Regions from separate parts of the Kitasatospora sp. NPDC094019 genome, predicted to be linked through region 1. Evidence: riboswitches for the same ligand, from Rfam matches in the RefSeq annotation. Region 1 holds a riboswitch; the other holds the start of a gene.
What was found. Region 1 has a riboswitch for cyclic di-AMP ahead of ACIQ9P_RS29470 (peptidoglycan DD-metalloendopeptidase family protein). Riboswitches for the same ligand answer to the same signal wherever they lie in the genome.

Region 1 (3,203 bases):
CCGGCCGCACCGCACAGACCCGCACCGCACCGCACCGGCCCGCATCGGCCCGCATCGGCCCGCATCGGCCCGCATCGGCCCGCACCGCGCCAACTGTCCTGACCCTCGATCAACTCCCCGCCCCACGCCGACGGAGAGTTGCCGAACACTCGAACCGCTCACACCCGGAACCCCGCCCCCGGACACGACGACGACCGGCCCGGCCCGCGAGAGAAGTCTCGCGGGCCGGGCCGGTCGGCAGGACGGGCGTGTCCCGCGCCCGTCGATCCGCTGAGGTGCGGCGACCACCGGTCGAGCGGTCACCCGACATGACCATCCCGGGAGGTCGTTTCGCCCCGCACCCAGCGGTGGCAGATGCTCCGACCGAAGGTCAGAGCGCGACGCCGTGCGCCCGCAGGTAGGCGATCGGGTCGATGTCCGAGCCGTACTCCGAGCCGGTGCGGATCTCGAAGTGCAGGTGCGGGCCGGTCACGTTGCCGGTCGCACCGGAGAGGCCGATCTGCTGGCCGGCGGTGACGGTCTGACCGACGGACACGCCGATCGAGGACAGGTGCGCGTACTCGGCGTACTTGCCGTCGGCGAGCTTGATCTCGACCTCGTTGCCGTACGCGCCGCCGTTGCCGGCCTTCACCACGGTGCCGGCCGCGACAGCGCGCAGCGGGGTGCCGGTGGAGGCGACGAAGTCGGCGCCGGTGTGGTGGCCGGAGGCCCACATCGAGCCGGCCACGCCGTAGGCGGTGCCGAGCTTCGGGTTGGCCAGCGGGGCGAAGAAGCCCGAGGTGGCGGCGGCCGGGGCCGGGGTGGCCGGCTTCGCGACCGGGGCGACGACGGCCTGAACGGCGGGCTTGGCAGCCGGGGCCGCCGGCTTCACGGCCGGAGCGGGCTTGGCGGGCTTGGCGGCCGGAGCGGCCGGCTTCACCGAGTCCTGCGAGGTCTGCGCCTTGGTGGCGGGCGCGGCCGGAGCGGCCGGCTTCGCGGCCTCGGCGCCGAGCGCGAGCTGCTGGCCCGGGTAGATGAGGTTGGGGTCGGCGCCGATGACCGAGCGGTTGTGCTCGAACAGCGCCTTCCAGCCACCCTCGACGTTCTTCGCGTCGGCGATCTTCGACAGGGTGTCCCCGCCGACGACCTTGTAGTCGACCGGAGCGGCCTCGGCGGCGGGAGCGGCCGGGGCCGCCTCGGCGACCGGAGCGGCGGCGGCCGGCGTGGCATCGGCGCTGGTGGCGCCGGTCCAGGTGCTGCTCCGCTGCGCGTGGCCGGCGGCCGGGGCCTCGTGCGCCTGGGCGGTGACGGTGGTCACCAGCGGGAGGGCGAAAGCGGCGCCGGTGACGGCGGTGGCGATACCGATGCGGACGGCGCGGGGCATGGCGATACGACGTGCCTGTGCGGGCATGGAAGCTGTCCTCTCCGACGCCTGCGAGGTGAGCTGTCGGGTTCGGGCTGGAGTTGCCCGGCCGCAGAGAAATGCGGCTTCACCCCAAGCCGGACCGTCAATTCGGGTCCGGCGACTTACCTGTGGGTCCCCCGCTCCTGCCGTACAGAGTTCGTTGCGTACCACCGGGCAGCGGCAGGACTAGGCGTTCCACCCGGTGGCCACCCGGGCTGACGCCGGGCGGTCGCTGAACTAAAACCCATCCGTTCGGGTGAAGCAATGTCGATCTCCGTTTTCCGGGACCAAAGTCCGGAACACCGTGACGCTCCGCATGAAAGGCATGCACAGTACGCACACAATCCATTCACTGCGCGCACGTGATCCGCCACCCTCCGCCGAAGTCGTGACCGGTCCGCACACGATCACTCACGGAACGGACATCCCCGACACACCCCCGGTGACCCTTGTCACGTCACCCCCGGGAGCCTCACCATGGGCCGTGACCACCACCGATGCAGCCCCCCTGCGCCTGGGCACCGCGCAGGGCCGCTGGGTACTTCTGGCGACGGTGCTCGGCTCCAGCATGGCGATGCTCGACGGGACCGTCGTGAACGTCGCACTGCCCCGGATCGGCACCGATCTGGGCGCCCGACTCGACGCCCTGCAATGGACGCTCAACGCCTATCTGCTCACCCTGGCGGGCCTGATCCTGCTCGGCGGCGCGCTCGGCGACCGGTACGGGCGGCGCCGGGTCTTCCTCCTGGGCGTGGTCTGGTTCGCCGCCGCGTCCGCGGCCTGCGCCGCCGCGCCGACCATCGAGGTACTGATCGCGGCCCGCGCCGTTCAGGGCATCGGCGGGGCGCTGCTGACCCCGGGCTCGCTGGCGATGCTCCAGGCGGTGTTCCATCCGGACGACCGCTCGGCGGCGGTCGGCCTCTGGTCCGGCTTCGGCGGTGTGTCGGCGGCGGTCGGCCCGTTCCTCGGCGGCTGGCTGGTGGACGGCCCGGGCTGGCGCTGGATCTTCCTGCTGAACCTGCCGCTGGCCGCGATGGTGGTCCTGGTGACCGCCCGACACGTCCCGGAGAGCCGGGACGAGACCTCCACCGGTCGCTTCGACGTGCTCGGCGCGGTGCTGGCCGCCCTGGCGCTCGGCTCGATCACCTACGCGCTGACCGCCGCCGGGAGCGGCCTCTCCCCCGCGGTCTGGGTCACCGGCACGGCCGGGCTCCTGCTCGGCGCCGCCTTCGTCGTGGTCGAGCGCCGCACCCCGGAGCCGATGCTGCCGCTGGGCCTGTTCTCCTCCCGGCTGTTCACCGCCGTCAACCTGGTCACCCTCGCCGTGTACGCGGCGTTCAGCGGGGTCTTCTTCCTCCTGGTCGTCCAGCTGCAGATCGTCTCCGGCTTCTCCCCGCTGGTCTCCGGACTCGCCCTGGTGCCGATCACCGTGATCATGCTGGCGCTCTCCGCCCGGGCGGGCCGGCTCGGCAAGCGGATCGGCCCGCGGCTGCCGCTCACCGTGGGCCCGCTGCTGTGCGCGGTCGGCGTGCTGCTGATGCTGCGGATCGGGCCCGACGCCTCCTACTGGACGGACGTACTGCCCGCCGTCGCGGTGATGGGGAGCGGGATGGTGCTGCTGGTCGCACCGCTGACGGCGACCGTGCTGGCGGCGGTCGAGGTGCGGCACGCGGGCATCGCGAGCGGGGTCAACAACGCCGCGGCCCGGGCAGCGGGTCTGCTGGCGGTCGCCGCGCTGCCCTCGCTGGCCGGTCTGAGCGGTGACGCCTACCAGGTGCCGGAGTCCGTCGACTCCGCCTTCCACACCGCGATGCTGATC
Region 2 (3,203 bases), on a different contig from region 1:
CTGATCGACGGCTTCGCGGCGCGCGGATCCGCGGACCTCATCCACGAGTTCGCCTTCCCGCTCCCCATCTACGCGATCTGCGACCTGCTCGGGGTGCCGGCCGAGGACCAGGACGACTTCCGGGACTGGGCCGGGATGATGATCCGGCACGGCGGCGGCCAACGCGGCGGTGTGGGAAGGGCGGTGAAGCGGATGCGGGCCTATCTCGCGGAGCTGATCCACCGCAAGCGCGCCGACCTCGGCGACGACCTGATCTCGGGGCTGATCCGGGCCAGCGACCACGGTGAGCACCTCACCGAGAACGAGGCCGCGGCGATGGCCTTCATCCTGTTGTTCGCGGGCTTCGAGACGACGGTCAACCTGATCGGCAACGGCGTCTACGCGCTACTGCGCAATCCGGGTCAGCGGGCCCTGCTGCAGGACTCGATCGGCCGCGGCGAGAGCGCGCTGCTGGAGACCGGGATCGAGGAACTCCTGCGCTACGACGGCCCGGTGGAAATGGCCACCTGGCGGTTCGCGACGAGTCCGCTGACCATCGGCGGAGTGGAGATCCCGGTCGGCGACCCGGTGCTTGTGGTGCTCGCCGCCGCGGACCGGGACCCGGCGCGGTTCGCGGACGAGAACACCCTCGACCTGGCCCGGGCGGACAATCCGCACCTGGGCTTCGGGCACGGCATCCACTACTGCATCGGCGCCCCGCTGGCGCGGTTGGAGGGGCGGGCCGCGCTGTCCACCCTGCTGACCCGGCTGCCGGACCTCCGGCTCGCCGCGGATCCGGAGGAACTGCGCTGGCGCGGTGGTCTGATCATGCGCGGACTTCGTGAACTTCCGGTGGAGTTCACGCCGGAACCGACTTCGGCGGCAACCTCCGCGGACCCCTCGGCAGTCCCCTGAGGGGGACTCACGACACGCCGACGCGGAGGTCTCGCAGGGCAGTTCCGGGGGGTGTGAACCTCCATCAATCAGGACATACCTCTTCGGTTGGTGGGCAATCCATCGTCTGACGTGATTTCCGTGTGATAGCGGCGATATGAGCTTGTGATTGCTCTGAAGATCTGTCTACTCTCCGGGGAGCCCGCGGAAGCGGGTCCCGTGCGCGGAACGCCGAGTCCTGCCCGCCGCGTCACCGGAAACCGACCAGAACCCTGGGCAGGGGCGGGGGAACCAGGTCTTGCGCCGTCTCCCACGGCTAGGGGTGAAGCCGCCTCCGCGCGGCCGGGCCACCTCCCGGTCCGAACCCGACAGCTCACCTCGCAGGCGTGCGGAGAGGGACTTCTTCATGCTGCTCGTCGGAAACGGCCGTCATCGTCGCCGCACCCAGACCGAGAAGGCCATCGCCGTCGCCGGTGTCGCCGGTGTCGGACTGGCGCTGCCGATCCTCAGCGCCACCGGCGCCTCGGCCGCCCCGGCCTCGACCTGGGACGCGGTCGCCCAGTGCGAGAGCGGCGGCAACTGGGGCATCAGCACCGGCAACGGCTTCTACGGTGGCCTGCAGTTCACCTCCAGCACCTGGAAGGCGTTCGGCGGCACCGCCTACGCGCCGCAGGCCAACCAGGCGTCGAAGGCGGCGCAGATCACCGTCGCCGAGAAGGTGCTGGCCTCGCAGGGCCCGGGCGCCTGGCCGGTGTGCTCCAAGAAGGCCGGCCTGAGCAAGGGCGGTGCCCCGGCGGCGGTCGACGCCTCGGCCGACGCCGCGCCGGCCGCCCCGAAGCCGCAGGCCCAGCCGCAGCAGCAGACCCCGGAGCAGCAGACCCCGAAGCCCCGGGCGCCGCAGGCGCAGGTCGAGCAGCAGGCACCCAAGGCGGGCCCGAAGCACGCCGCGCCCAAGTCGCCGGCCCAGCAGGCCCAGGCCGAGCAGCAGGCACCCAAGGCGGCGCCGAAGCACGCGGCCCCCAAGCCGACGGCCCAGCAGGCCCCGCAGTACGCGCAGCAGCAGGCCCCGAAGGTCCAGCAGCCGCAGGACGGTCAGGGCTACACCGTCCGCTCCGGCGACACGCTGGCCGGGATCGCCACCACGCAGGGCGTGCAGGGTGGCTGGCAGGCCCTGTACGACGGCAACCGCGGCACGGTCGGCGGCGACCCGGACCTGATCATCCCCGGCCAGGTCCTCACCCTCGGCTGACGCTCCCGCGCACCCCCCGCCCGCCCCTTGTCCGCCCGTCGTCCGAGGTGGGCACGCGGGCGGCCGGGCGGCCGGGCGGGCGGGCCCGGTCCGGCCCGTTCCACCCCGTTCGTCCACCCGGGGGCGTCCGGGGCCGGGCGACCAGGTGAACTACCGGTGGGTAGCACGGCCACACGCTGAGACGGAGCCGAGGCCGACGTGGCCCGGACAGCCCGTGCGGTTAGGCTCTGGTCGTAACGACTCCGCAATCGTCCGGCCGACGGCACCCCACTGTCAGCCGTACCTGCTTCCGCTAGGAGATGCCTCGTGCCGTCCATCGATGTCGTCGTAGCCCGTGAGATTCTCGACTCGCGCGGCAACCCCACGGTCGAGGTCGAGGTCGGCCTCGACGACGGCAGCACCGGCCGTGCCGCTGTTCCGTCGGGTGCCTCCACCGGTGCCTTCGAGGCCCTGGAGCTCCGCGACGGTGACAAGAACCGCTACTTCGGCAAGGGCGTCGAGAAGGCCGTCCTGGCCGTCATCGAGCAGATCGGCCCCGAGCTGGTCGGCTACGACGCCACCGAGCAGCGCCTGATCGACCAGGCCATGCTCGACCTGGACGCCACCCCGGACAAGTCCTCGCTCGGCGCCAACGCCATCCTGGGCGTCTCGCTGGCCGTCGCGCACGCCGCCTCCGAGGCCAGCGACCTGCCGCTGTTCCGCTACCTCGGCGGCCCGAACGCGCACGTCCTGCCGGTCCCGATGATGAACATCCTCAACGGTGGCTCGCACGCGGACTCCAACGTCGACATCCAGGAGTTCATGATCGCTCCGATCGGCGCGGAGTCCTTCTCCGAGGCCGTCCGTTGGGGCGTCGAGGTCTACCACACGCTCAAGGGCGTGCTGAAGGAGCGCGGCCTCTCCACCGGTCTGGGCGACGAGGGCGGCTTCGCCCCGAACCTGGACTCCAACCGCGAGGCCCTCGACCTCATCGTCGAGGCCATCCAGAAGGCCGGCTACGTGCCGGGCAAGGACATCGCGCTGGCCCTGGACGTCGCCGCCTCCGAGTTCTACGAGGACGACGCCTACCAGTTCGAGGGCA

Region 2: another riboswitch for cyclic di-AMP. It lies ahead of ACIQ9P_RS20605 (transglycosylase family protein); the one in region 1 lies ahead of ACIQ9P_RS29470 (peptidoglycan DD-metalloendopeptidase family protein).

The regions. Positions count from the first base shown of each region.
Region 1 is NZ_JBIWIF010000016.1:37,394-40,596, reverse strand. Features, by position in the region: gene ACIQ9P_RS29470 (peptidoglycan DD-metalloendopeptidase family protein) at 371-1,390, opposite strand; cyclic di-AMP (ydaO/yuaA leader) riboswitch at 1,394-1,557, opposite strand; gene ACIQ9P_RS29465 (MFS transporter) at 1,869-3,203, shown strand, end outside.
Region 2 is NZ_JBIWIF010000008.1:325,456-328,658, forward strand. Features, by position in the region: gene ACIQ9P_RS20600 (cytochrome P450) at 1-894, shown strand, start outside; cyclic di-AMP (ydaO/yuaA leader) riboswitch at 1,126-1,274, shown strand; gene ACIQ9P_RS20605 (transglycosylase family protein) at 1,280-2,122, shown strand; gene eno (phosphopyruvate hydratase) at 2,429-3,203, shown strand, end outside.